DNA from 3 places in the Serratia sp. D1N4 genome. Region 1 is predicted to be linked to each of the others. Evidence: riboswitches for the same ligand, from Rfam matches in the RefSeq annotation. Region 1 holds a riboswitch; each other region holds the start of a gene.

Region 1 (9,677 bases):
GTAACCCCATGACCCTGAGCCTTGGGCGCTTTATGCCCGAGAAATACAAACCGAGCTACTACGCCGCGGCTTCTTACAGTTGCCACTCGATGAACGGCCTGTTCCCGCATATCAACCCCGGTGAACTGTTCGTTTACCTCGGCGTCGCCAGCGGGCTGACCACGCTGGGCTTGCCGCTGGCCCCGCTGGCCGTGAGCTATTTCCTGGTTGGGCTGTTCACCAACTTCTTCCGTGGTTGGATCACCGATCTCACCACCAGCCTGTTCGAACGCAAGATGGGCATCAAACTGGATCGTCAGGTTCAACTTTAATTTGTGGAGTACAGCATGAGCGCTTATATCCGTATTGAGAAAGGTGCCAGCGGCTGGGGTGGCCCACTGCAACTGGCTATCGAACCGGGCAAGAAGGTTGTCTATATCACCGCCGGTACCCGCCCGGCGATCGTCGACAAAATCAGTGAACTGACCGGCTGGCCAGCGGTTGACGGTTTTAAAGAGGGTGAACCGCCAACAGAAGAAATCGGCGTGATGATTATCGACTGCGGTGGCACCTTGCGCTGCGGTATTTACCCGAAACGCCGCATTCCGACCATCAACATTCATGCCACCGGTCAATCCGGCCCGTTGGCGCAGTTTATTCTGGAAGATATCTACGTTTCCGGCGTGCGGGAAAACAATATCAGCCTGGTTGAGGTGGCTGATGGCGCGGCAACGGCCCCGGTCACGGAAAAACCCGTAGCACCAAAAGTGCGCGACTACGACACCAGCAAGAAGATCACCGAGCAAAGTGATGGCTTGCTGGCCAAAGTCGGCATGGGCATGGGTTCGGTGGTGGCGGTGTTCTTCCAGGCTGGCCGTGACACCATCGACACCATCCTGAAAACCATCCTGCCGTTTATGGCCTTCGTCTCGGCGCTGATCGGCATCATCCTGGCCTCTGGGCTCGGGGACTTTATCGCTCACGGCCTGACGCCGCTGGCCAACAGCCCGATCGGCCTGGTGACGCTGGCGCTAATCTGCTCCTTCCCGCTGCTTTCGCCGTTCCTTGGCCCAGGCGCGGTGATTGCTCAGGTGATCGGCGTGTTGGTCGGCGTGCAGATTGGCCTTGGCCATATCCCGCCGCAGTTGGCCTTACCGGCGCTGTTTGCCATTAACGCACAGGCCGCCTGTGACTTTATCCCGGTGGGCCTGTCTTTGGCTGAAGCCAAGCAGGATACGGTGCGCGTCGGCGTACCTTCGGTACTGGTCGGGCGCTTCCTCACCGGCGCACCCACAGTGCTGATCGCCTGGGCGGCATCGGCCTTTATTTATCAATAAGTTGATCAGGGGAAAACGATGAACACCATTTTCCAGACCACCATTACCCATATCGGCGGCTGTGCCCGTGATGCGCTGCTGGATGACATGCTGATCACCTTCCGTGAAGGCGCTCCGGCAGATATCGAAGAGTACTGTTTCATTCATCAACACGGCAACACCGACGGTGATTTACAGGTCGGCGGGGTGATGGAGCTCGGTGAAAACCGTTACCCGATCACCGCCGTCGGTGAAGTTGCCACGCAGAACCTGCGCGAACTGGGCCACGTCACCGTGCGTTTCGACGGCGAGGCACAGGCGGAATTCCCCGGTTCGATCCACGTTACCGGCCCAACGCCTAGCGATATCCCATTAGGCAGCACGCTGAAATTTTCCGCATAAGGAGTACAACATGTCTGAAGTAGCTGTAGTGATTGGCGGTGGCCAAACGTTAGGAGCCTTCCTGTGCCACGGTCTGGCTGAAGCCGGTTACCGCGTGGCGGTGGCGGATCTGAGCGCTGACAACGCCCATCTGGTGGCACAGCAAATCAATCAGGAATACGGTGCCGATCGCGCAATCGGCTTCCAGGCCGATGCCACCGATGAGGCCAGCGTTATTGCGCTGGCAAGTGCGGTTGATCAGGCTTTCGGCCAGACGAATCTGTTAGTGTACAGCGCCGGGATCGCCAAAGCGGCGCCGATCACCGATTTCCAACTGGGTGATTTCGATCGCTCATTGCAAGTGAATCTGGTGGGGTATTTTCTCTGTGCCCGCGAGTTTTCGCGCCTGATGATCCGCGACGGCGTTGCCGGGCGCATCATTCAGATCAACTCTAAATCCGGCAAGGTCGGCAGCAAGCACAACTCTGGCTACAGCGCCGCCAAGTTTGGCGGCGTAGGGTTGACCCAATCGCTGGCGCTCGATCTGGCGGAATATGGCATTACCGTGCACTCATTGATGCTCGGTAACCTGCTCAAATCCCCGATGTTCCAGTCGTTATTGCCGCAATACGCGCAGAAACTGGGGATCAAACCCGAAGAAGTTGAAAAGTATTACACCGACAAAGTGCCGCTCAAACGCGGTTGCGATTATCAGGACGTGCTGAACACCCTGCTGTTCTACGCCAGCGACAAGGCGTCGTACTGCACCGGTCAGTCGATCAACATTACCGGCGGGCAAGTGATGTTCTGATATATATCGGCTGAGGGCGAGATTGTGTCCCCTCACCCCAACCCTCTCCCCAAGGGAGAGGGAGCCGATAAATGCCACGGTTAACGCCGGAGTAAAACAGTGGCACATCCAGTCCCCTCTCTCTGTGGGAGAGGGCTAGGGTGAGGGGAAGATCACCTGACTTTCCCTTCATTTTTACACAGGAGAACAATCTCATGACCAGCGCACTCATTACCTTTGCCATTATCGCCTGGTTGATGCAAATCGCCCTCGGCTGGTGGCAGATCCAACGTTTCAACCGCGCCTTTGATCGCCTGTGCCAGTTGGGCAACGTGGGCGTTGGCCGCTCCGGCGGGCGCTTCAAACCCCGCGTGATACTGGCACTGGCGTTCGATGAACAGCAGCGGGTGTGCGGCAGCATGCTGATGCGCGGCCTGACTATTTTCGCACAGCCTAAACAACTCACCGAGTTGCATGGCATGCGCCAACAGGATTTATGCCCGGATGTGATCTTCCCCGAGGATCAATCATGCAAAACTGCACTATTGTTAGCGATTACACCGAAATCATGATATTTTCACACTAAAAGACATTACCTTTCATAGTGAATTATTCACCGAGAGGAATGGTCAACTTTTGTGAACAGGAATCGCTATGAAACCAAAGCAGCGGCAAGCCGCTATTCTTGAATACTTGCAGCGACATGGCAAAACGGCAGTGGATGCGCTGGCAGAACATTTCTCCACCACCGGTACCACCATCCGTAAAGACCTCACCCTGCTGGAAGAAGAGGGTGATGTGATCCGCACCTACGGCGGTGTGGTGCTCAGCCGTGACGATGGCGATCAACCCATCGATCGCAAAACCCATATCAATACCGAAAAGAAACGCCAGATCGCCTACGCCGCCATCAAACTGATCGACGACGGCGATTCGCTGATCTTCGATGCGGGTAGCACCGTATTACAGATGGTGCCGCATCTGGCGCAGTTCAATAACATCACCGTAATGACCAACAGCCTACATATCGTCAATGCGCTGGTGGAGTTAGACAATGACCAAACCATCCTGATGCCCGGTGGCACCTACCGCAAAAAATCAGCCTCGTTTCACGGCAGCCTGGCCGAATCGGCGTTCCATCAGTTCAGCTTTGATAAACTGTTTATCGGTGCCGACGGGGTCGATCTCAACGCGGGAGTGACCACCTTCAATGAGGTACACAATGTCAGTAAAGCGATGTGTGAAGCTGCCAGCCGCATTGTGCTACTGGTCGACTCCTCCAAATTCGGCCGTAAAAGCCCGAACGTAGTGTGCGAACTGGGCGTAGTGGATACGCTGATCACCGATAAAGGCATCAACCCAAGTTACCTCGCCGCGTTGCAGGCGAAAGGCATCAATATCATTCTGGTAGGAGACGCTGATGAGTAACGCCACTGCCCTGCTTAACTTTGCCCGCGAAACGCTGGAGATTGAACTGGCGGAAGCACAGCGCCTGCTGACCCGGCTGGACGATAATTTTGTCCGTGCCTGCGAACTGCTATTGAACTGCCAAGGTAAAGCGGTGATTTCCGGCATCGGTAAATCCGGCCATATCGGTAAAAAGATTGCCGCATCGCTGGCCAGCACCGGCACGCCGTCGTTCTTCGTCCATCCGGCCGAGGCGCTGCATGGCGATTTAGGCATGATCGGTGCCGACGATGTGGTGATCTTTATCTCTTATTCCGGCCGTGCCAAAGAGCTGGATCTGATCCTGCCGTTGCTGGCGGAAAGCCAGATCCCGGTGATCGCCATCACCGGCGGTAAAGAATCCCCGCTGGCGCTGGGCGCAGCCTGCACGTTGGATATCAGCGTAGAGCGTGAGGCCTGCCCGATGGGATTGGCCCCCACCTCCAGCGCTGTTAACACGCTGATGATGGGCGATGCGTTGGCTATGGCGCTGATGCGCCAACGCGGTTTCAACGCGGAAGATTTTGCCCGCTCTCATCCTGGTGGCAGTTTGGGCGCACGCCTGTTAAACCGCGTCCACCACCTGATGCGCACCGGCGATCGCCTGCCGGTGGTTAAAGAAAGCGTCAACGTGATGGAGGCGATGCTGGAACTGAGCCGCACCGGCCTTGGTCTGGTCGCGGTGTGCGATGCTCAACAGAAAGTTGTGGGCGTATTTACCGACGGTGACCTGCGCCGCTGGCTGGTGAAGGGCAATAGCCTTAACGATGCCTTAAGCCCGGCGATCACCCGCCCCGGCTATCGCCTGCCGGAACAGTGGCGAGCCGGTGAAGCACTGGAAGCCCTACACGAACAACACATCAGCGCGGCCCCGGTCGTTAACCTTGACGGTGTGTTAGTTGGCGCGATCAACCTGCACGACCTGCATCAGGCTGGAGTCGGCTAAGCTTTATGCCGGGCGTTTTCTGCGCCCGGCCAATTTCACCACCAGGCATGAAAATGGTGCACTGGCCCAATACCCTGCCCCACTTCCAGGCTGTCCGCCTGCTGCAACGCTTGTTGCAGATAGGCTTTGGCCTCCATCACCGTTTCAGCCCAATTCTTATGACGCGGTCGCAATGCCGCCAGCGCGGCTGAAAGTGTGCAGCCGGTGCCATGGGTATGCCGAGTCGCCACGCGCGGCGCAGTGAAACGCTGCTCCAGATCGGCAGTGAACAGCCAATCTGGACTCTCGCCTTCGTTCAAGTGCCCCCCTTTTATCAGCACCGCCTGGCAACCCATCGCCAGCAATGCCTGCCCCTGCTCGCGCATTTGCCGTTCGTTCTCGGCCGGTGCGCAAGCCAGCAACGCCGCGGCTTCCGGCAGATTTGGTGTGATAAGGGAAACCAACGGCAATAATTCACGGCGGATAGACTCCACAGCCTCTGGTGCCAGCAGCGGATCGCCGCTTTTGGCCAGCATCACCGTATCGAGCACCACATAAGGCAGTTGATAGTGCCGCAGACGTTCCGCCACCGCCGTGACGATCTCCGCATTGGCTAGCATGCCGATCTTGGCGCTGTCGATACGCACATCGCTGAGTACGGAATCAAGCTGGGCAGCCACAAAGGCCGGATCGATATGATATACCGACTGCACCCCACGGGTGTTTTGCGCCACCAGGGCGGTGATCACGCTGGTACCATAGGCCCCCAGCGCCGAGAACGTTTTCAGATCGGCCTGGATCCCCGCGCCACCGCTCGGATCGGTGCCCGCAATGGTTAAAGCATTAATACGTTTCATTGCAGATCCTCTGGGGTCAGTTGATAAAGCGCATCGAGAAACGCCGGGGTAAAGCTGCCGGGGCCGCTACAGCGTGCCACCGCACGTTCACCGCATAGCGACATCACCCGGCAAGCGGTGGCTACGTTATCCAACCGATCGCCCGGCAGGCTGCAAAAGGCAGCGACTACCGCAGATAGCGCGCAGCCGGTGCCTACCACCCGCGTCATCAGCATATCGCCACCGGTTACGGCCCAATCACGCTCGCCGTCGGTGATGTAATCCACCAGCCCGCTCACCGCCACAATTGCACCGCTGCGCTGGGCCAGTTCACGCGCTGCCGGTAACGCTGCCAGTGAATCGTCATTGCTGTCGACGCCACGGCCGCTGGCCTGCAGACCGCTCAGCGCCATAATCTCCGACGCGTTACCACGGATCGCCGCTGGCCGCAGCCTGAGCAAACACTGGGCAAACTCGGTGCGATAAGCCAGGCCGCCCACCGCCACCGGATCCAACGTCCACGGCTTATCTGCCTGATTGGCGGCCTCAATAGCGGCCAACATCGACTCGGCCCGCGCGCTGTGCAGCGTACCGATATTGATCAGCAGCGCATCCGCCACACGGCTGAACTGTGCGGCTTCGGCAGGCTCGACCACCATCGCCGGAGAAGCCCCCAAGGCCAGCAGGACATTGGCGGTCAATTCCTGTACCACTTCGTTAGTCAGGCAATGAATCAGCGGGAGATGGCGTTTAAATTGGTGAAAACAGGCCGCGGCACGGTTGCCGGGTAACACATCAGGTCGAGTGAACATATTGCTCCCAACCGGCGTTCAAGAAGGCGGGTACCGGTTGGATACCGAGACTTCCCTACGCTGGTATTATCCAGATCAGGTAATACGGGTAAATTCTCAGCCGATTGCATCGGCACCCCGAGTCATTGAAAAATCATCAAATTTTTGTTGGCTGCCTTGCCAACGTCGATCAGGATAATCGCCAAACCTGGGGCTGTAAACCCATTTTAGGGAAGACTACAGGTTGTAGCCTATTTAGCTTAATGACAGGGAATATATTTGCAGGATAAATTTCAAAAAATAATGCATGCATTTTCCATATTAAACATGACGTTATTCTTTATGTTTTGTGCTGATTATGCATCACAACTCAAATTGAAACTTGACAAGGCTGCCGAAAAACCAGCGCAATTAATACTTAAAAATTAATGCCAATATGATTCCCCAATAGGAAGGATCAGACATACTCATTATCTGAAGCTTATTCTATTGCATTGATAAACAGAGATCGGGTAGATTGCTCCCGACCTCATAAGCCGCTGTTGTACTGGCTTAGGAGCAGGGAGTTCGTCTTGTTATTTAGGGATACATATAATGAGTTCTGTACCACAACAAAACACCACCTCGTTTGCTTTCGTTCTCGCCTCTTGGGCAGCACTCCTCGGCGGTTTTGGCGTGTTTCTGCTGGGCCTGTGGAATGCGGAAATGCAATTGAATGAAAAAGGCTATTATTTCGCCGTATTGATATTGGGCCTGTTTACAGCCATAACCATTCAAAAGACGGTCCGCGATCAGCAGGATGGCATTCCAGTGACTCATATTTATAGTATTACTTGCTGGGTGGCTTTTGCGATTGCCGTAGGCCTGTTATGCATCGGTTTGTGGAATGCCAAATTATTATTAAGCGAGAAAGGTTTCTACGGCGTTTCCTTTTTTCTTAGCCTGTTTGGCGCCATTGCGGTGCAGAAAAATACCCGCGATGCGGCCAAAAACTACGGCAGCGAAGCTGAATACAGTGTAGATAAAGATGTAACGATAGAATAATGTATTGCACAGGGGGTTTTAGCCCCCTGATTATTACCCCAGATAAATATCATTTTTACTGTATAATAAGTTTAAACAACCTGCCAGTAACCGCTCTTAGTCGACCCAACTCTTGCTAATCGTTTTTCTTCCTGCAATACCTTGATAGTGCGCTCGATGGTACGGCTACTTACCTTCAACTCACCAGCAAGTTGCACAATAGTCATGGAAGGATTAGCGGTGACAGCGGCTAAGATGCGTTCTGCTGTTCGGCCTAAAGGCTGCGGATTTTCTACCGACATTTCTACCGACATTTCTACCGACATCGCGACAGGAAGCCCTTTCTGCGCATCTATACCTTCAGCTAATGCGCCAACCAGTTTCTCCAGCATAAATGTAATAAATGGCGTACAGTCGCTGGCCCGGTCGCACTCGCCCAATATGTGGTAATACCCTTGGTGTTTTTTCATAAAATAAATCAAATAATTAAAAGCAACCAACCCTCTTGCTTATTACCTGTAACCGGTCCTACATTTAATTATAAATATGAGGAAATTATCCTTTCTGGTCAGTTCACACAATGAAGGTGAAAACTATCAGCAAATTAATCAACTCAATATTGTTACTCGTGACCGTATTGATACCAAGCACCGCAGCCTATGCTGCTAGTGCTACGGATGTTGCCCCCTCTTCGCTGTTCAGCGCAAACAGCACAGACCCTATTGTTCTTGCCCAGCAACATTTTGAGCAGCTTGAATCCTATCAGGTTAAGATCGTTTCCCAATCGGCACTTGGTGAGAATAATGTGATTCGATACAGCTATCGCAAACCCGGCTATGTGCGGATGGATTTTACTGAGCCTCACCCGGGTGCGGTTCTGGTTTATAACCCAAGTAGCGGCACGGTTCGCCTATGGCCATTCGGCCTACATCAATTCCCGGTGCTAAATCTTTCACCGACAGACGCGTTGATACGCGATCAGAACGGCCACCAGGTGGATCAATCGGATGTTGGCACGTTACTGCGCAATATCCGCAGCCTGCAGCAAGGGGGTAAAACTACCATTGTCGGTAAAGAAATCTTGTTGGGGCAACCCGTATTGCACGTATCAATCAATGGCCCAAGCGGTTTTACAGTCAGCGGAGTTCACCGCTCTGAACTCTGGTTAGAGAATAGCCATAGTTTCCCTGTCAAAGTCGTTAGTTATGGCATTAATGGCCACATCATAGAAACCGTATTTATGGATGCAGTAGTGTTCAACCTTCGATTTCCCGATAATTTCTTTACCCCTTGATGCGGAGTTTAACTGCATGGCTGAGTATCGGCTTTACACCACTTGGCGAATCAAAGCACCGCTGCAAGACGTATGGGATACTCTTTACCATCCCGATGTCTGGCCAAGTTGGTGGAAAAACTTAGTGCAGATTGTTGAGATAGAAAAAGGCGATGTGCTTGGTATCGGCGCATTGCATCGCCATACCTGGAAGGGAGTTCTCCCTTATCGGATAACTTTTGATATTCGCATATTAAATATCGTGCCTTTACAGCGTCTTGAAGGGCAAGCCAGTGGTGAAGTTGAAGGGATTGGGCGGTGGATCCTCTCTTATGACGGTACTTACACCCTCGCTCGTTACCATTGGTATATCCGAACCAATGCATTATGGATGAACTGCCTGGCACCGCTTATAGCACCATTATTCCGCTGGAATCATTATGCAGTGATGCGCGAAGGGGCTAGGGGGCTGGCACGTAAATTAGGAACCCGCGTTGAAATGGATTGATGCTGATAGCGATCGACCCTACGACATCTCCAAGTAATGCAAAGGAAACGCCATGCAGATAAGACCCTACCAAGAGGCAGATCGCCCACTTCTGCACCTTGCTGCACGCCGAGCGGCCTTTACTTGGCGCGACACTCGCCATTACCAATTGGAGGATTTTGATCGCTCAACGCGGGGTGAAGGTATATGGGTAGCAGAAAAGGCAGGAAAACTATTGGGATTTGTATCGATTCACCGCGCTGACAACTTCATTCATCACCTGTATGTTGACCCCGATCTACCACCGCAAGGCATCGGCAGCGCATTGCTGCATGCGGCCGAACGCACCTTTACTTCGACCGGTTCGCTAAAATGCCTGGTGAAAAACCAAAAAGCCCTGGCGTTTTACCACAAGCATGGCTGGCAGAAT
Region 2 (9,677 bases), 600 kb from region 1:
GCGGCGCATCCGGGGTGCTTTTGATTTCCGGCGGATACAGCAGATAAACCACCAGCGGCATCACGATCAGCGAACAGATCGCCGGTACCAACGCGGCGATCGCCCACATCGACCAGGTCAGTTCAAACTCGGAACCGGCCCCTTTGGCGATCAGGTTAACGACCAACGGGTTCGGCGCAGTTGCGGTGATAAACATCGCCGAAGTGATCGGGTTGATGTTGTAGTTCACCAACGCCAGATAGCGGCCAATGGTGCCAGAGGTATTCAGCTCCGGTTTAGAGCCAAAACTGTCGGCGATCGACTTCATGATCGGGTGGATGATCCCGCCACCGCGGGCGGTGTTACTCGGCGTCACCGGTGCCAGCACCGTTTCTGCCATGGTCAGCGCATAGGCGATTCCCAACGTTTTCTTGCCGAACAGCGAGATAAAGTAGTAACCAATGCGCGCGCCCAAGCCGGTTTTATTCAGGCTGAGGGAGATCATGATCGCAAAGCCGATCAGCCAGATTAGCTGATTGGAAAAACCACTCAGGGCATCATCCAGAGCGGCCGCAGGCTTCCCGGGGTTGGTGACGCCGGTCACTGCCACCAGCGCAATGGCAATAATGGAAACCGCGCCAATCGGCATCGCCTTGCCAATAATGGCAACGATGGTGCCAATAAACAGCGCCAGCAAATGCCAGGCATTGGGGGCAACCCCTTCAGGCACCGGAATAACAAACCAGATAATCAGAGCAACAATAACGGCAACAAGAGAAGGAACGGGCTTGAGCGGCGTTAGTTTATCCATAACATACCCACTTTTATCAACGGGATCGGCATCTCAGCAGCAAGATGGACAAGAGCGCGAGGTTCGCGCTCTGATGATAATCATCTTAGGGAGTATGGCGCAATTTTCTCAATGATATGTATCAAGTAAGCCACTGTTCAGCTTCACACTTCGCGCACTCTGGCGCACATCCACAGCGCCAGCATCGCCAGCAGGGTAATCAGCCAGTAGACCGCATAGTGGCCGACGTTCTCCACCAACGCCCCTTGCAGTATGCCAGCCAGGATCACCCCGGTAGAGATACTGTTGGTAAACAGCGTGGTCGCCGCACCCGGCCGCCCCGGCATCAGATCCTGGAAATACAGCATGCCGATCCCGGCAATAATGCCGATGAAGATCGCATTGAATAATTGCAGCACCATCAGTGCGGCCTTGAACTTGAACAGCACCAGCCCGGCATAGAACAGCACGCCAGCCGCGACCGCAAACAGCATCATGTTGCGCTTACCGAAGCGTTTGACGTAGTAACCCGCCAACAGCATGGCAGGGATTTCCAGCCCCGCCGCAGTGCCCATCAGCAGGCCTGCCAACCGCTCCGGCAGGCCAAGATCGGCAGTGATATATAGTGGCATATCAATGAAATACATGGTGTTGCAGGTCCACATCAGCACCGAAGCCAGAAACAGCAAGCGCACATCAGGATCGCGCCAGGCACTGAGCGGCGCAATCGGCGGTGAGTCGACGCTGATTTCAACCTGCGTACGCGGCACCGAAGGCAGTATCAGCCACACCAGCAGCGCACTGATGACAAAAATCGCCGCCGCGACCAGAAACATCACCATAAAGCCGTAATTGAGCGCCAGCATAAAGGAGAGCGGCGGGCCAATCACCCAGGCCAACGAAAGCTGGGCCCGCATCAGCGAGCTGAACATCACCACTTCACGTGCCGAGCTGTCGGCATATTCACGCGCCAACGCAAAAATCTGCGGCGTGGCGGTATTGGCGATCGCCGCCAACAGCACCCCGGCGGTAATCAGCGTCAAATAATCGCGATTGAAGGCAAACAGCAGGCTGTTACCCACCGCCATCAGGCAGCACAGCAGGATCAGCTTGCGCCGGTCGCCGCGGGTGTCGGAACGCTTCGCCAGCAGGAAACTGACGACAATCCCGGCGATGGCATTCAGGGTATAAAACAGCCCGACCCAGAGCGGGCGGACTTTCACCTCGGTGGTGAGAAATAAGCTCAGCGTGGGGGCCTGCAACGCGCCAGCGATGCCGGAAAGAAAGGCGATGATCAGAAAAGCGGCAAAAACGGGATTAAAACGGCGTGGCAACCAGCGTTTGACATTCATACCTGCGTCCCTGACCAGAGAATAAAGAAGCCTACGCCCAAGCTACTTCGAGATGCAGGTAGGCGGCAACTGAGCAAAGCCCCAGGAGCTTACACCAGTAAGTGACCGGGGTGAGAGAAGACAGCCAACACCCCTGCATCTTGAAGGGCGACGGGGGTATGCTACAGAAGGGGAATTACAGAATAAAGTGACATTGCGGAGAAAAATACCAGTGGGTTACCCCACTGGCTGGTGAAAAAGCACCATTACTCAGAAACACTTTTGCGGTGAGCGCTAGATACGCTCACGGTATTGCTTATCGCTTAGCGTATTGATGTCCCACTGGGTCAAGTGGGCCAGCATATCCAACCGTGCCTGTTGCGGGATCACCTCCAGCCAGTCGGCGTTCTGGCAACGAATCGCCGTGAAATAACGCTGATAAAACTGTTTCGTTAAGAGAACCTTCATTAAGTGCCCCTCCGCTCTTTGGCCTGAAAACATTATCGGCGTAATATAGGGAAAGATAAATTGACGGGTTGATGCCTTGGAGTTCCTCTTTTATGTCTACCTCACGCTTGCAACAACAGTTCATCCGCCTGTGGCAGCGTTGTCATGGTCAACCCACAGAAACCACGCTGCAGGAACTGGCCGACGTGCTCAGTTGCTCACGCCGCCACGTACGCTCCTTATTAGGCGCAATGCAGCAGCAAGGCTGGCTCACCTGGCAGGCCGAGGCCGGGCGTGGCAAGCGTTCACAGCTCAGTTTCCAATACACCGGCCTGGCACTTCAGCAACAGCGTGCTGAAGAGTTGCTGGAACAGGACAAAATTGATCAGTTGGTACAGTTGGTGGGCGACAAAAATGCCGTGCGTCAGATGCTGCTTTCCCAACTGGGGCGCAGCTTTCGCCAGGGTAAACATATCCTGCGCGTGCTCTACTATCGCCAGCTTTACAACCTGCTGCCCGGCTCAGCGCTACGCCGTTCAGAAACCCATCTGGCGCGGCAGATTTTTAACGGCTTGACGCGCATAAATGAGGAAAACGGGGAAATAGAGTCCGATCTTTCCCACCACTGGCAGACAGTAACGCCTTTGCACTGGCGTTTTTATCTGCGCCCGGCGATTCGCTTCCACCATGGCCGCGAGCTGGAGATGGAAGACGTGATCCATTCCCTGAACCGGCTGATCCCGCAGCCCCTGTTTTCCCATATCGATCAGGTCACTTCCCCTACGCCCTATGTGATCGACGTCCACCTGCACAGCCCGGACTACTGGCTGCCCTGGCTGCTGGGCAGCGTGCATGCCATGATCCTGCCGCGCGAATGGCAGAGCCTGCCGGATTTCGCCCGCCACCCCGTCGGCACCGGGCCTTACAGCGTGGTGCACAATCATCGCAGCCAGATGAAGATCCATGCCTTCGATGATTACTTTGGCTATCGCGCGCTGATTGATGAGGTCAACATCTGGGTGCTGCCAGAAGTCACCGAAGAACTGGTGCATTCAGGCGTGCAGTTGCAGGGGGATGAAACGGGTAAAAACGAGTTGGAAAGCCGCCTTGAAGAAGGCTGTTATTTCCTGCTGTTTGACCAGCGCTCAACGCTGGCGGCCAATCCTGAAATCCGCAGTTGGCTGAGTGAACTGATCAACCCGATCGCCCTGTTGAGCCACGCAGGATCGGTATATCAACGTTACTGGGCACCGGCCTACGGCATTCTGCCACGCTGGTTACATAACCGCGCGTTGCGGCAACAACCCAAGCCTGCAGGGCTGACCGAACTGACCTTAACCTTCTACAGCGAGCACTCGGAATTCCACGCCATCCAGCAGGCCATCACCGCCTTACTGGCTCAACACGGAGTCAAGCTTAACGTACAAATCATCGACTACGACGACTGGCATAAAGGCGAGGCGAACAGCGATTTATGGCTTGGCAGCGCCAACTTCACGCTGCCGCTGGAGTTTTCCCTGTTTGCCACGCTGTATGAAACGCCGTTAATCCAGCACTGTTTGAGCGAAGATATCGCCGAGGATGCGGCTCTGTGGCGCGATAACCGCTTGCCGCTGGCGGAGTTCTGCCAACGCTTGGTCAGCAACCATCAGTTGCACCCGCTGTTCCATCACTGGCTGCAACTGCACGGCCAACGCAGTATGCGCGGGGTGCGCATGAATACCCTCGGGTGGTTCGATTTTAAATCGGCCTGGTTCGCCCCGCCGGAAACATAAGTCTCTTTCACCGCTGCCACTTAGTCTCTACAATAGCGCCGTCTCAACGGGGTGCGGAAAACACCAGTGCAGCACGTTTTTCCGCTGAGAGCACACCCGTCGAACCTGATCCGGTCAATACCGGCGGAGGGATTTGAGTACCGCGTCGCTTATCCCCGATAGATTTCAAGTTGCAGCTAACAACGCTGCGGCTTGAAAGATGATGGGGATTCACGCCCTCAGAGTCCTTTGCCCCCTTAAATTTCAGGAGTGCAAAGTGGTCAAAAAATACCTGCCTTACCTACTGCTGCTGGCTGCCGCCCCCTCGCTGGCGAAACCTACGCTGACGGTTTACACCTACGATTCTTTCGCCGCCGACTGGGGCCCTGGCCCGGCAATTAAAAAAGCCTTCGAAGCCGATTGTGACTGCGAATTGAAATTTGTGGCACTGGAAGACGGCGTTTCACTGCTCAACCGCGTGCGGATGGAGGGCAACAACAGCGCTGCCGATATCGTGCTGGGGTTGGACAACAACCTGCTGCAAGCGGCAAAGCAAACCGGCCTGTTTGCCGAAAGCCAGGTTGATACCGGCAAGCTCACCGTGCCAGGTGGCTGGCAGGACAACACCTTCATCCCTTACGATTACGGCTACTTCGCCTTTGTTTACAACAAAGACAAACTTAAAAACCCACCCAAAAGCCTGCAGGAACTGGTGAGCAGCGATCACCCCTGGAAGATCATCTATCAGGATCCGCGCACCAGCACGCCGGGGCTCGGTCTGCTGCTGTGGATGCAGAAAGTGTATGGCGATAAAGCACCAGAAGCCTGGCAACAGTTGGCGAAAAAAACCGTCACCGTCACCAAAGGCTGGAGCGAAGCTTATGGCCTGTTCCTGAAAGGCGAAGGCGATCTGGTGCTGAGCTATACCACGTCGCCTGCTTACCACCTGATCGAAGAGAAAAAAGACAGCTACGCAGCCGCCAACTTCAGCGAAGGCCATTACCTGCAAGTAGAAGTGGCCGCTAAACTGAAGGCCAGCAAAAACCCGGAACTGGCAGAGCGCTTTATGCAGTTTATGGTCACACCTGCTTTCCAGAACACCATTCCTACCGGCAACTGGATGTACCCGGTGATTAAAACCACGCTGCCAGCGGGTTTTGAGCAGATGACCGTGCCGCAAACCGCATTGCAATTCAGTGCAGAAGAGGTGGCAAAACAACGTGGTGACTGGGTACGGGCATGGCAAACCGCCGTCAGCCACTGATCCCGCGTTGGCTATGGCCGGGGCTGATGGCCGCCGGCCTAATCGCACTGATCGCGCTGCTGGCGATGGGCGCCTTATGGCGGCACGCGCCCAGCAGCGACTGGCGTAGCTTATGGCAAGATAGCTATCTGTGGCACGTGGTGCGTTTTACCTTCTGGCAGGCGTTACTGTCGGCCCTGATCTCCGTGCTGCCCGCCATCCCACTGGCCCGTGCGCTCTATCGGCGGCGCTTCCCTGGCCGCAACCTGCTGCTGCGCTTATGCGCCATGACGCTGGTCTTGCCGGTGCTGGTGGCAGTTTTTGGCATCCTGAGCGTGTACGGCAAGCAAGGCTGGCTGGCGGTGGTGTGCGGTTGGCTGGGGATCCATTACGGTTTCTCGCCCTATGGCCTACAGGGCATCCTGCTGGCACATCTGTTCTTTAATCTGCCGCTGGCCAGCCGTTTACTGTTGCAGGCGCTGGAAAATATCCCCACGGAACAGCGCCAACTGGCGGCACAGCTGGGGATGACCGGCTGGCAGCAGTTCCGCTTTGTCGAATGGCCCGCGCTGCGCCGCCAGATCCTGCCCAGCGGCGCATTGATTTTTATGCTGTGTTTCGCCAGCTTTGCCACGGTGCTGTCGCTGGGCGGTGGGCCACAGGCCACCACCATTGAGTTGGCGATCTATCAGGCATTAAGTTACGACTACGATCTCAGCCGCGCCGCGCTGCTGGCGCTGATCCAACTGACCTGCTGCCTTGGGTTGGTGGTGATCAGCCAACGCTTGAATCAGGCGCTACCGGTCGGCCATACCCATGCTCACATCTGGCGCAACCCGGAAGACAGCCGCGGGCGGCGCATCGGCGATACGCTGCTGATTAGCGCCGCCCTGTTATTGCTGTTACCGCCGCTGTTGGCGGTGATTATCGACGGAACCAATCACCGCCTGATCACCGTGCTGCAACAGCCGCTACTGTGGCAGGCGCTGTTGACGTCGCTACATATTGCACTCGGTGCCGGTCTGCTGTGCGTGGTGCTGACCCTGATGCTGCTGTGGAGCAGCCGCGAGCTGAAACTGCGGCAACGGCCTGCACAGGGCCAAATGCTGGAGCTGAGCGGCATGCTGATCCTGGCGATGCCGGGCATTGTGCTGGCAACCGGCTTCTTCCTGCTGCTGAGCGATACCGTCGGCCTGCCGCAATCCCCCTACGCGCTGGTGATCCTCACCAACGCACTGATGGCGGTGCCTTACGCGTTGAAAGTGCTGGAAAACCCGATGCGCGATCTGGCCGAGCGCTATAATCCTCTGTGTCTGTCGCTGGATATTCACGGCTGGCAACGCGTGCGCTGGATTGAGCTGAAAGCGCTGAAACGCCCGCTGGCACAGGCCCTGGCATTTGCCTGCGTGCTGTCGCTAGGTGATTTCGGCGTGGTTGCCCTGTTCGGCAACGAACAGTTCCGCACGCTGCCTTTTTATCTGTATCAGCAGATTGGTTCCTACCGCAGCAACGACGGTGCCGTGACCGCAGCGCTGCTGCTGTTACTGTGCTTCCTGCTGTTTACCCTGATTGAACGCTTACCGGGCCGCCATGCTAAAGCTTGAAAAACTGACCTACCTATACGAACACCTGCCGATGCGTTTTGACCTGCGCATTCAACCGGGCGAGCACGTCGCGGTGTTGGGGCCAAGCGGTGCCGGTAAAAGCACCCTGCTTAGCCTGATCGCCGGTTTTTTACCGGCCACCAGTGGCAAACTTCTGCTGAACAGCAGCGACCATACCGCCACGCCGCCGGCCAAGCGCCCGGTTTCTATGCTGTTTCAGGAGAACAATCTGTTTGCCCATTTAACGGTGGCGCAAAACATCGGGCTGGGGCTGGATCCTGGCCTGCGTTTGAATAGCGCCCAGAAGCAGCAGTTGGCGCAGATCGCACAGCAGGTAGGGCTGGAGGAGCATCTACAGCGCCTGCCTGCGCAGCTTTCCGGCGGCCAACGCCAGCGTGCCGCACTGGCGCGCTGCCTGATCCGCCAGCAACCGATTCTGCTGCTCGATGAGCCTTTCTCCGCGCTCGACCCGGCACTGCGTAACGAGATGCTGCAACTGCTGCAAGAGGTGTGCGATCTCCGCCAACTCACGCTGTTAATGGTTTCGCACAATCTGGAAGATGCCGCCCACATCGCCCCCCGTACCTTACTGGTGGTGGATGGCCGCATCTATTACGACGGCCCAACCCAGGCGTTGATCGAAGGCAGCACCCCAGCAGCACGCGTGCTGGGCATTGCAGCAAGAACGTGATCCAAGGCGCGTTTTTTATGCTGAATTAATAAACCTGTTGTGCGAGTTTTGCACCTGTGGTTTTATAAAATCCTGTTTTTTACTACTGATGATAAGGTTCCCTGTGATCGCATCCTCGCTGACTTCGACTCTACTACCAACCGCGCTACCAGCCGCGGTAGTCGTCGTGCGTGTGGTGGTGGTCGTCGGCAGTGCGCCGTAGGGTCCGAATCAACGCATCGATTCCCAAACCCCGCCGGCGCAAACCGGGCGGGGTTTCTTGTTTTAGTCCCCTGCCCAGAAATGCGAACCGGCCTTGACTAAGGATAGGAACATGGCAATTTCGGGTACGCCACACCAGAAACACCGCTTCACTGGCGCAGAGCTGATCGTACATCTGCTGGAGCGCCAGGGCATTACCACCATTGCAGGAATACCCGGCGGCGCCGCGCTGCCGCTGTATGACGCACTGAGCCAAAGCACCGTGATCAAGCACGTATTGGCCCGTCATGAACAGGGCGCCGGTTTTATGGCCCAGGGCATGGCGCGCACCAACGGCAAAGCGGCGGTCTGCATCTCGTCCAGCGGCCCAGGGGCCACCAATCTGGTCACCGCCATCGCCGATGCCAAACTCGATTCTATTCCGCTGGTATGTATTACCGGTCAGGTGCCCTCCTCGATGATCGGCACCGACGCCTTTCAGGAAGTCGATACCTACGGTATTTCGATCCCAATTACCAAATACAACCACCTGGTGCGCGATATCCGCGATCTGCCGCAGGTGATCTGCGATGCCTTCCGCATTGCCGAATCTGGCCGCCCAGGCCCGGTATGGATCGACGTCCCGAAAGACGTGCAAACCGCAGTGATTGAGCTGGATGAGTTGCCGCCGATCGCCGTGCCGGATGCCACACCCGCCTTTGATAGCGCACAAGTGACTCAGGCTGCCGCCATGATCAACCATGCCAAGCGCCCGGTGCTGTATCTGGGGGGCGGCATTATCAGTGGCGAAGCGCATAAAGCCGCCTTGCAGATGGCCGAGCGCGCCAACCTGCCCACCACCATGACGCTGATGGCGCTGGGCGCGATGCCGGTAGAACATCCATTGTCACTGGGGATGTTGGGCATGCACGCGGCGCGCAGCACCAACTTTATCTTGCAGGAAGCCGATCTGCTGATCGTGCTGGGTGCCCGTTTCGACGATCGCGCCATCGGCAAAACCGAGCTGTTCTGCCCGAACGCTGACATCATCCACGTGGATATCGATCGCGCCGAACTGGGCAAGGTCAAGCAGGCCAATATCGCGATTCATGGCGATGTTGGTCAGGTGCTGCAACAACTGCTGCCGCTGATCGAAGCGCAGCCACGCAGCGCATGGCTGAAAATCGTTAACGACCTGAAGGGTGAATTCCCGTTCAACATGCCGAATGCTGAGGATCCGCTGAGCCATTACGGGCTGGTGAAAGCCGCCGCGCGCTGCGTGGATGAAAACGCCATTATCACCACCGACGTTGGCCAGCATCAGATGTGGGTTGCGCAGGCGTATCCGCTGAGCCGCGCGCGCCAATGGCTGACCTCCGGCGGTTTAGGCACCATGGGCTTTGGCCTGCCAGCGGCGATCGGCGCAGCACTAGCCGAACCACAGCGCAAGGTGTTGTGTTTCTCCGGTGACGGCAGCCTGATGATGAACATTCAGGAAATGGCGACGGCGGTTGAGCACGATCTGGACGTCAAAATTATTCTGATGAACAACCAGGCGCTGGGGCTGGTGCATCAGCAGCAAACCCTGTTCTATCAGCAGCATATTTATGCCGCTACCTATCCGAAGCGTACCGACTTCCTGAAAATTGCCGCCGGTT
Region 3 (9,677 bases), 1.9 Mb from region 1:
ACATCCTGATGGATGCCATGACCCAGGTTAAAGACGTGCCCTTCGCCGTGACCAAAGCCAGCCAAGATGGTTTCCACTTCCTGCGCGATACGTTCCGGCGCGGCATACAGCATGGAAGGATCCATATTGCCCTGTAGCGCAACCTGGTGACCCACACGGCGGCGTGCATCGGCGATATCCGTGGTCCAATCCAGACCCAGCGCATCACAACCGGTCGCGGCCATCGCTTCCAACCACTGACCGCCGCCTTTGGTGAACAAAGTCACCGGCACCCGGCGGCCGTCGTTTTCACGCAGCAGACCATCAACGATTTTATGCATGTAATGCAGCGAAAACTCAAGGTAGTCGCGGCCGGTCAGCACGCCGCCCCAGGTATCAAACACCATCACCGATTGCGCACCGGCTTTGATCTGGGCATTGAGATACAGAATGACGCTGTCTGCCAGTTTATCCAGCAACAGATGCAGCGTTTGTGGCTCGGCGTACATCATCTTCTTCAGCTTGGTAAACGCCTTGCTGCTCCCCCCTTCCACCATGTAGGTCGCCAGCGTCCACGGGCTGCCGGAGAAACCGATCAGCGGCACTGCACCTTTCAGCTCACGACGGATAGTACGCACCGCATTCATCACGTAACCCAGTTCATCTTCTGGATCAAACGCAGGCAGCTTGTCTACATCGGCACGGCAGGTAATGGGGGATGAAAAGCGTGGCCCTTCACCGGCTTCGAAATAGAGCCCCAGGCCCATGGCGTCGGGAATGGTGAGAATGTCGGAGAACAAAATGGCGGCATCCAGCGCATAGCGGCGCAGCGGCTGTAACGTCACTTCGCAGGCCAATTCTGCATTTTTGCACAGCGACATAAAATCACCGGCCTGGGCACGCGTGGCCTTGTACTCCGGCAAATAACGACCGGCCTGACGCATCATCCACACAGGAGTCACATCCACCGGCTGGCGCAGCAAAGCACGCAGGTAACGATCGTTCTTCAACTCATTCATTTATCAGGCTCCCGTGATCATCTGGCGCCATTGTACATGATTCTATTCTGCCCGACACAGCGCCACGGTATCCTCGATCAACCGGCGCGCCACGGTGCCCGGTGGTGGTAACAACGGCAATTGGTCGTGGCGATACCAGCCTGCGTTGAGCAACTCTTTCGGATCGTGGCGCAGTTCACCGCTCTGATAATCCGCCATAAAGGCCATCATCAGCGAATGTGGAAACGGCCAGGGTTGAGATGTCACATAACGCAGGTTGGTGATGGCGATATTGCTTTCTTCCATCACCTCACGTGCTACCGCCTGCTCCAGCGTTTCCCCCACCTCCACAAACCCGGCCAACACGGTATGGATCCCACCACGGTGGCGCACGTGCTGTGCCAGCAGGATCTCATCATTACGGCGGATGGCGACGATCACGCAAGGCGCAATTTGCGGGTAATAGCGTTCACGGCAGTGATTGCACAGGCAGGCGCTCTCGGTGCGGCTGAGCACCATTTCATGGCCGCAATAGCCACAAAACTTATGTGAACGGTAAAAGTTGGCCAACTGCACACCACGCCCGGCAAGTTGGAACAGACCGCGTTCACGATCGAGCAATTGCCGCACCGAACCCATCTCTTTTGGCATCGGCTGGCATACCAGCCATACCGGTACCCCTTCCCATTCACCAATCTGGCGAGCATGCAGGCCCGACAATGAATATGACGCCGCTGAACCCAACGGCAACTCACCATTTGGCAGCCAAATTTTGCTTTCATGGCTGACGATCCACCAGCCATTTTCGTTACCCGTTAATGCAAGTTCCATATGTTGTTGCACAACCTCTGCTTCACTGGCAATCTAGGAATTGTTCTTGGTTAGATTTTAATAAATTACTGTTTTCTTTCTATTACTCACGGAGTCAAACATGCTCAATAAGTTGGAAAACCTGACTCAACGCGTTGGTGGCAGTAATGAATTAGTTGATCAATGGCTACAGGCACGCAAGCAATTACTGGTCGCCTATTGCACCTTGGTAGGCATCAAACCGAACAAAGAAAAGCATACGCCGCTGAATGAAAAAGCGCTGGAGAACTTTTGCCAGAATCTGGTGGATTATCTCTCTGATGGACATTTTCACATCTATGGCGAAATTATCAAGCGGGTGGAAGGCTCAGCCAGCCCCAAAATGGCGCTGACCACCAAGTTCTACCCGAAGCTACAGGCCAATACCGAAACGATCATGGCGTTCCACGATCGCTATACCGAAGTGGATATCGATCAGGACGTCTGTCTGGAATTTCATCAGGCACTGTCAGATATCGGCGAAGCCTTGGCGTCACGCTTTGCCCTGGAGGATCACCTGATTCAACTGGCTGCAGAAACCTTACAGCAAGCTCAGCCAGGAGCTTCCAACGCCGATTCGCTGGAAAACCGCGCCTAAACCCATCAATAAACTTTAGCCCACGGACGGGCTGAGTCACCTCGCACAACCAACCACGCTGCAACATGAAAGATCGAAGGTAACCTTGTAGTTTTTACTCACTCTCCTATACTGGACGCTTCTTGTCGGAGTGCCTAGCGCTGATCTGTTTAACAAATTAGCCAGGCTGAGACCGTTAATTCGGGATCCGCGGAACCTGATCGGGTTAAGACCCGCGAAGGGAACAAGAGTAATCTACCGCCAAAAACAGCTTACCCGATCCAGGGTCTCGCTGCTTTCTTGGCCAGCATCATTACTCCCTCCGAGCTCCAGACAAGCAATTTTCCAAACATCACCCACTGATAGGAATTTGCTATGTCTACGATGAACAAGCCCCGTGCCCGCAAACAGCAGCGCGACGAAGCGCAGCAGTTTATCGATGCCTTACAAGGCGTGACTTTCCCCAACTCTCACCGTATCTATCTGCAAGGCTCACGCGGCGACATCCGTGTTCCGATGCGTGAGATCCAGCTTAGCCCTACGCTGATCGGCGGCAATAAAGATAACCCGCAGTATGAACAGAATGAGGCGATCCCGGTGTATGACACCGCAGGCCCCTATGGCGATCCGCACGCCACGTTGGATGTCCATCGTGGCCTGGAAAAACTGCGGGCAGGCTGGATTGAAGAGCGTGCCGATACTGCAACATTGAGCGGGGTCAGCTCCGGCTTTACCCAACAACGGCTGGCGGACGAAGGGCTGGATCATCTGCGTTTCGAACACTTACCGTTACCACGCAAGGCCTTACCCGGCAAATGTGTCACCCAGTTGCACTATGCTCGCGCTGGTATCGTTACGCCAGAGATGGAGTTTATCGCCATCCGCGAAAATATGGGCCGTGAACGCATTCGTGGCGAGGTGTTACGCCAGCAGCACCCTGGTCAGCACTGGGGCGCCAATCTGCCGGAAAACATCACGCCGGAATTTGTGCGCCAGGAGGTGGCCGCTGGCCGCGCCATCATCCCTGCCAACATCAACCACCCGGAATCCGAGCCGATGATCATTGGCCGTAATTTCCTGGTGAAGGTGAATGCCAATATCGGTAATTCGGCGGTCACTTCGTCGATCGAAGAAGAAGTAGAAAAGCTGGTGTGGTCTACCCGTTGGGGCGCGGATACCGTGATGGATCTCTCCACCGGCCGCTACATCCACGAAACCCGTGAATGGATCCTGCGTAACAGCCCGGTGCCGATTGGCACCGTGCCGATCTACCAAGCCTTGGAAAAAGTGAACGGCGTGGCGGAAAATCTGACCTGGGAAATGTTCCGCGATACCCTGCTGGAGCAGGCAGAACAGGGCGTGGACTACTTCACCATCCACGCGGGCGTACTGCTGCGCTATGTGCCAATGACCGCCAAACGCCTGACCGGCATCGTGTCACGCGGGGGTTCGATCATGGCGAAATGGTGCCTGTCGCACCATCAGGAAAACTTCCTCTATCAGCACTTCCGTGAAATCTGCGAAATCTGCGCCGCCTACGACGTTGCCTTGTCGCTCGGCGATGGCCTGCGCCCAGGCTCAATTCAGGATGCCAACGACGAAGCCCAGTTTGCCGAACTGCACACGCTGGGTGAACTGACCAAAGTCGCCTGGGAATATGATGTGCAGGTGATGATCGAAGGTCCAGGCCACGTGCCGATGCAGATGATCCGCCGCAACATGACCGAAGAGTTGGAGCATTGCCACGAAGCGCCGTTCTATACCCTTGGCCCATTGACCACCGATATTGCTCCAGGCTACGACCACTTCACCTCGGGGATCGGTGCCGCCATGATCGGCTGGTTCGGCTGCGCAATGCTGTGCTACGTCACGCCAAAAGAGCACCTCGGCCTGCCAAACAAGGAAGACGTGAAGCAAGGGCTGATCACCTACAAGATCGCGGCCCACGCTGCGGATCTGGCGAAGGGCCATCCGGGTGCGCAAATCCGTGATAACGCCATGTCCAAGGCGCGTTTCGAATTCCGCTGGGAAGATCAGTTCAACCTGGCGCTTGATCCAGACACTGCCCGCGCTTACCACGACGAAACCCTACCGCAGGAATCCGGCAAGATCGCCCACTTCTGTTCCATGTGCGGGCCGAAATTCTGCTCAATGAAAATCTCGCAGGAGGTACGCGATTACGCCGCAGTTCTTGAGGCCGCTAAACCGGTCGAAGTTCAGCTTTCCGGTATGGAGAAAATGTCTGCCGAGTTCCGCTCACGCGGCAGCGAGCTGTACCACAGCGCATCTAACCTACAGGAAGAGGTGAATAATGACTGAAATCACCACGCCCTTTCCTGCCACCCCGCACAAACTGGGGCTTTACCCGGTGGTCGACAGCGTTGAATGGATTGCCCGCCTGCTGGATGCAGGCGTAACCACCATTCAGTTGCGCATCAAAGACCTGCCGGACGAACAGGTTGAAACCGACGTTGCCGCCGCCATTGCGCTTGGCAAGCAATACCGTGCACGGCTGTTTATCAACGACTACTGGCGCTTGGCGATCAAACACGGTGCCTATGGTGTTCACTTGGGGCAGGAGGATCTGGATACCACCGATCTGGCCGCCATTCATCGGGCCGGATTGCGCCTGGGGGTATCAACCCATGACGACGCCGAGATCGCCCGGGCCATCGCGGTCAAACCTTCCTACATTGCGCTGGGGCATATCTTCCCCACCCAAACCAAAGAGATGCCTTCCGCACCGCAGGGGCTGGCTGAGTTGAAGCGTCATATCGCCGGATTACAAGATTACCCGACGGTGGCGATCGGCGGGATCAGCCTCGATCGCGTACCCGCCGTACTCGAGTGCGGCGTGGGCAGCGTGGCGGTGGTCAGCGCCATCACTCAGGCAGCGGATTGGCGTATAGCCACCGCACAGCTGCTGAAGCTGATTGAAGGCAAGGAGTAATGCGATGCTCAACGATCAGGAATTTCTGCGTTACAGCCGCCAACTGCTGCTGGAAGAGTTCGGCCCGGAAGGCCAGGAAAAGCTAAAGCAATCCACGGTGCTGATCGTCGGCCTAGGGGGTTTAGGTTCCCCGGCAGCACTGTATCTGGCCGCCGCAGGCGTCGGCAAGCTGCTGTTGGCCGATGACGATCAATTGCATATCACTAACCTACAGCGGCAAATCCTTTATCGCAGTAACGAAGTTCCCCAAGGCAAAGCGCGGTTAGCCCAACGTCAATTGCAGGCGCTGAACCCGCTGGTAGCCTGTATCGCGCTGGAACAGCGTTTACAAGGGTCAATACTCAGCGAAGCCGTGGCTCGTGCCGATTTGGTGCTGGATTGCAGTGACAATATGGCGACGCGCCACGCGGTTAATGCCGCCTGTGTAGCCATCGGCAAGCCCTTGATCAGCGGCAGCGCGGTAGGTTTCAGCGGCCAGTTGCTGGTGATCGAACCGCCGTATGCCCAAGGCTGCTACGCCTGCCTCTACCCTGAACAAACCGAACCACAGCGTAACTGCCGAACGGCGGGCGTGCTCGGCCCAGTGGTAGGGGTGATCGGCACGCTCCAGGCGTTGGAGGCGATCAAAATGCTGGCAGGAATGGCTTCGCCCCTCAGCGGCAAGCTGCGTTTGTTCGACGGCAAGCAGCAGAGCTGGAGCACCTTGCAACTCAGCCAAGCCAGCAATTGCCCAGTTTGCCGAGGTGCCGCATGAAAATCACGCTGAATGACCAGCCGTTGGAGTTGGCGCAAGCCTTAAGCGTCACCGCCCTGCTCGAACAACTGGACCGCCACCAGCCAGGCACCGCGCTGGCCATTAACCAGACCATCATCCCACGCGCCGACTGGGCAAGCCGCCAGGTACAGGACGGTGATGATATCCTGCTGTTTCAAGCGATTGCCGGAGGCTGATATGCTGCAAATCGCCGATACCACTTTTACTTCACGCCTGTTTACCGGCACTGGCAAATTCGCCACCCCGGCCTTAATGCTGGCAGCTTTGCAAGCATCCGGTTCCCAACTCGTTACCATGGCAATGAAACGCGTCGATCTACGCGGCGGTAACGATGCCATTCTGGCACCGCTGCAACAGTTGGGTGTGAAGCTGCTACCGAATACCTCCGGCGCTAAAACCGCCGCCGAAGCGGTGTTTGCCGCCAGATTGGCACGCGAAGCGCTCGGTACTCATTGGGTAAAACTGGAAATCCACCCGGATGTGAAATACCTGCTGCCAGATCCGATCGAAACCTTGAAAGCCGCAGAGATTCTGGTCAAAGAGGGCTTCGTCGTGTTGCCTTACTGCGGTGCCGACCCGGTACTGTGCAAGCGGCTGGAAGAAGCCGGCTGTGCGGCGGTCATGCCGCTCGGAGCGCCGATTGGTTCTAATCGTGGCCTGCTCACCCGTGATTTCCTCGAAATCATCATCGAACAAGCCAAGGTGCCGGTGGTGGTTGATGCCGGTATCGGTGCGCCAAGCCATGCGCTGGAAGCCATGGAATTAGGTGCCGATGCGGTGCTGGTCAATACCGCCATCGCCGTGGCACGCGATCCGGTGCAAATGGCACAGGCATTCCGGCTGGCGCTGGAAGCCGGTGAGTTGGCACGCCGCGCCGGTTTGGGCCATCGCCAGCGGATTGCCGTTGCCTCCAGCCCGCTGACCGCGTTTCTCAGCCAATCAGAGGAGATACGCTGATGAGTGATGATTTCAGTAGCCGCTGGCAACAGCTGGATTGGGATGATATTCAACTGCGTATCAACAGCAAAACAGCGCGCGATGTTGAACAGGCACTCAATGCACAGAAGCTGACGCGCGATGACTTTATGGCGCTAATCTCCCCTGCCGCCGCGCCATATCTGGAACCGCTGGCGCAGCGTGCACAACAACTGACGCGCCAGCGTTTTGGTAACGTGGTCAGCTTTTACGTGCCGTTATATCTCTCCAACCTGTGCGCCAACGACTGTACTTACTGCGGTTTCTCTATGAGCAACCGCATCAAACGCAAAACGCTGGATAGTGATGAGATAGAACGGGAATGCGCAGCGATCAAGGCTCTGGGGTTTGAGCACCTGCTGCTGGTGACCGGTGAGCACCAGAATAAAGTGGGTATGGCTTACTTCCGCCAGCATCTGCCGCAAATCCGCAGCCATTTCAGCTCGTTGATGATGGAGGTTCAGCCACTGGCCGAGGATGAGTACGCCGAATTGAAAAACCTGGGGCTGGACGGGGTGATGGTTTATCAGGAAACCTATCATGCTGCCACTTACCAACGGCATCATCTGCGCGGGCATAAGCAGGATTTCCACTGGCGGCTGGCAACGCCGGATCGCTTGGGCCGTGCCGGGATCGACAAGATCGGCCTTGGCGCGTTAATCGGGCTTTCCAGCAGTTGGCGCACCGATTGTTACATGCTGGCGGAACACCTGTTCTACTTGCAGCAAACCTACTGGCAGAGCCGTTACTCAATCTCGTTCCCCCGTTTGCGGCCCTGCGCCGGAGGTATTGAACCGGCCTCGGTGATGAGTGAACCACAACTGGTGCAGCTTATCTGTGCATTCCGCTTGTTTGCCCCTGACGTTGAGCTGTCATTATCGACCCGTGAGTCACCGTTCTTCCGCGATCATATGATCCCGTTGGCAATCAACAGCGTCAGCGCCGGTTCGAAAACCCAGCCGGGCGGTTATGCCGACAATACACCTGCGGAACTGGAGCAGTTTGAACCGCACGATGGCCGGACACCGCAGCAGGTCGCCCTTGCTATTAGCGCCGCGGGATTGCAGCCGGTGTGGAAAGATTGGGATGATTATCTGGGGCGTGCTGCGCAATAACCTGCAACGGTTACATAGGCGATCCAATAGCGCTGAAAGCCATACGCAAAACTAAAAAGCCGGGCTGGAACAGAAAATTGGCACCGTTATAGTGACTGCGTTGGTTATCAAACCCGAGGCCAACCAAGGCTGTCTACCCCTCTTGATAGCCTTGCCCTACCAAACCCCGGAGCGCGCGGATGTCCCCCGCGCGTCTCCGGTTTCTGATTTGATCAATCCGTGGCCTGAGGCTTCATACTTGCCCCAACGATGGCCGATAGCAGACAACCTATTGCCAGATAGGCTGCAACCGCATGCCAAGAACCATCCATAAACTCCACCAGCAATACGGCGATAAAAGGCGTGAAACCACCACCGACGACGCTGGCGACCTGATAGCCAACGCCAGCACCGCTGTAACGGTAGGCGGTGCCAAACAATTCGGTAAACATCGGCTGCTGTACGCTGACGAGCATATCGTGCGCCACATTCCCGAGCATGATGGCAAACAAGATAATCATTAGGGTATTACGGCTTTCCAGCGCCATAAAAAACGGTACTGCGCTGGCACAGCCAATGAGTGCCCCTGTGACATAGATGCGGCGTCGGCCAAAGCGATCGGCTAAATAGGCAAAGCTGGGAATAGAGACACAGCTCACCGCCCCAACCAGCAAGCCAATGTTGAGAAACATGTCACGCGCCAGGCCAAGGTGGGTGGTGGAGTAATTGAGCGCAAACGCCGTCACGATGTACATCGTGAGCAATTCACCCAATCGCAAGGCGATGATCAATAAGAATGCTTTAGGGTTCTGACGCAATGCCTCTAAAATCGGGAACTTGCGTATTTTGTCGGCTCTGTCCTGCAACGTTTTGTTTGCTTCAAACTCCAGCGACTCATCCATGCCGTTACGCACCCACCAGGCAATCGCGACCAGCACTAGGCTGAATAAAAACGGCAAACGCCAGCCCCAGCTTACGAACTGATCATTGGTGGTAAATTGGTTCACAATGGAAACTGAGCCGGTCGCCAATAACAACCCGACGCCGAAGCCAATTTGTACGCCGCTGCTGTAAAAAGCTTTTTTCTTTTTAGGTGCACTTTCAACCGCCAACAGCGCAGCACCGCCCCATTCACCACCAACGGCAAACCCTTGAACAGCACGCAGCACTACCAGCATGACCGGTGCCCACCAGCCAACCGAGGCAAAAGAGGGCAACAGGCCAATCAGTGCGGTGGCGATCCCCATCATCCAGACGGTAATCATCAGCATGCGTTTGCGGCCTAGCTTGTCACCAAAGTGGCCAAACACGATCCCACCCAACGGGCGGAACAGGAAACCGACGCCAAAGGTACCAAAAGCGGCCAGCGTTCCCATCGTTGGGCTAACCTGAGGGAAAAATTCGGTGTTAAATACCAGAGCGGCAACTATTCCGTACAGTAAGAAATCGTACCAGTCGACCACCGCGCCAACAAAACTGC

What was found. Region 1 has a riboswitch for thiamine pyrophosphate ahead of thiM (hydroxyethylthiazole kinase). Riboswitches for the same ligand answer to the same signal wherever they lie in the genome.
Region 2: another riboswitch for thiamine pyrophosphate. It lies ahead of thiB (thiamine ABC transporter substrate binding subunit); the one in region 1 lies ahead of thiM (hydroxyethylthiazole kinase).
Region 3: another riboswitch for thiamine pyrophosphate. It lies ahead of thiC (phosphomethylpyrimidine synthase ThiC); the one in region 1 lies ahead of thiM (hydroxyethylthiazole kinase).

Annotation. Positions count from the first base shown of each region.
Region 1 is NZ_CM137274.1:1,457,614-1,467,290, reverse strand. Features, by position in the region: gene srlA (PTS glucitol/sorbitol transporter subunit IIC) at 1-311, shown strand, start outside; gene srlE (PTS glucitol/sorbitol transporter subunit IIB) at 327-1,316, shown strand; gene srlB (PTS glucitol/sorbitol transporter subunit IIA) at 1,335-1,697, shown strand; gene srlD (sorbitol-6-phosphate dehydrogenase) at 1,708-2,487, shown strand; gene gutM (transcriptional regulator GutM) at 2,682-3,038, shown strand; gene srlR (glucitol operon DNA-binding transcriptional repressor SrlR) at 3,121-3,894, shown strand; gene gutQ (arabinose-5-phosphate isomerase GutQ) at 3,887-4,858, shown strand; gene thiD (bifunctional hydroxymethylpyrimidine kinase/phosphomethylpyrimidine kinase) at 4,894-5,694, opposite strand; gene thiM (hydroxyethylthiazole kinase) at 5,691-6,485, opposite strand; TPP riboswitch at 6,521-6,615, opposite strand; gene yiaA (inner membrane protein YiaA) at 7,059-7,508, shown strand; gene ACX1CU_RS06285 (HTH domain-containing protein) at 7,580-7,957, opposite strand; gene ACX1CU_RS06280 (LolA family protein) at 8,068-8,781, shown strand; gene ACX1CU_RS06275 (SRPBCC family protein) at 8,798-9,268, shown strand; gene ACX1CU_RS06270 (GNAT family N-acetyltransferase) at 9,321-9,677, shown strand, end outside.
Region 2 is NZ_CM137274.1:854,266-863,942, reverse strand. Features, by position in the region: gene ACX1CU_RS03665 (DASS family sodium-coupled anion symporter) at 1-790, opposite strand, end outside; gene ACX1CU_RS03660 (sugar efflux transporter) at 934-2,121, opposite strand; gene sgrT (glucose uptake inhibitor SgrT) at 2,395-2,568, opposite strand; gene sgrR (HTH-type transcriptional regulator SgrR) at 2,661-4,322, shown strand; TPP riboswitch at 4,360-4,472, shown strand; gene thiB (thiamine ABC transporter substrate binding subunit) at 4,579-5,565, shown strand; gene thiP (thiamine/thiamine pyrophosphate ABC transporter permease ThiP) at 5,541-7,148, shown strand; gene thiQ (thiamine ABC transporter ATP-binding protein ThiQ) at 7,135-7,839, shown strand; gene ivbL (ilvB operon leader peptide IvbL) at 7,928-8,041, shown strand; gene ilvB (acetolactate synthase large subunit) at 8,153-9,677, shown strand, end outside.
Region 3 is NZ_CM137274.1:4,888,318-4,897,994, forward strand. Features, by position in the region: gene hemE (uroporphyrinogen decarboxylase) at 1-998, opposite strand, end outside; gene nudC (NAD(+) diphosphatase) at 1,041-1,808, opposite strand; gene rsd (sigma D regulator) at 1,909-2,424, shown strand; TPP riboswitch at 2,541-2,664, shown strand; gene thiC (phosphomethylpyrimidine synthase ThiC) at 2,779-4,722, shown strand; gene thiE (thiamine phosphate synthase) at 4,715-5,353, shown strand; gene ACX1CU_RS21915 (HesA/MoeB/ThiF family protein) at 5,358-6,107, shown strand; gene thiS (sulfur carrier protein ThiS) at 6,104-6,304, shown strand; gene ACX1CU_RS21925 (thiazole synthase) at 6,306-7,085, shown strand; gene thiH (2-iminoacetate synthase ThiH) at 7,085-8,218, shown strand; gene shiA (shikimate transporter) at 8,431-9,677, opposite strand, start outside.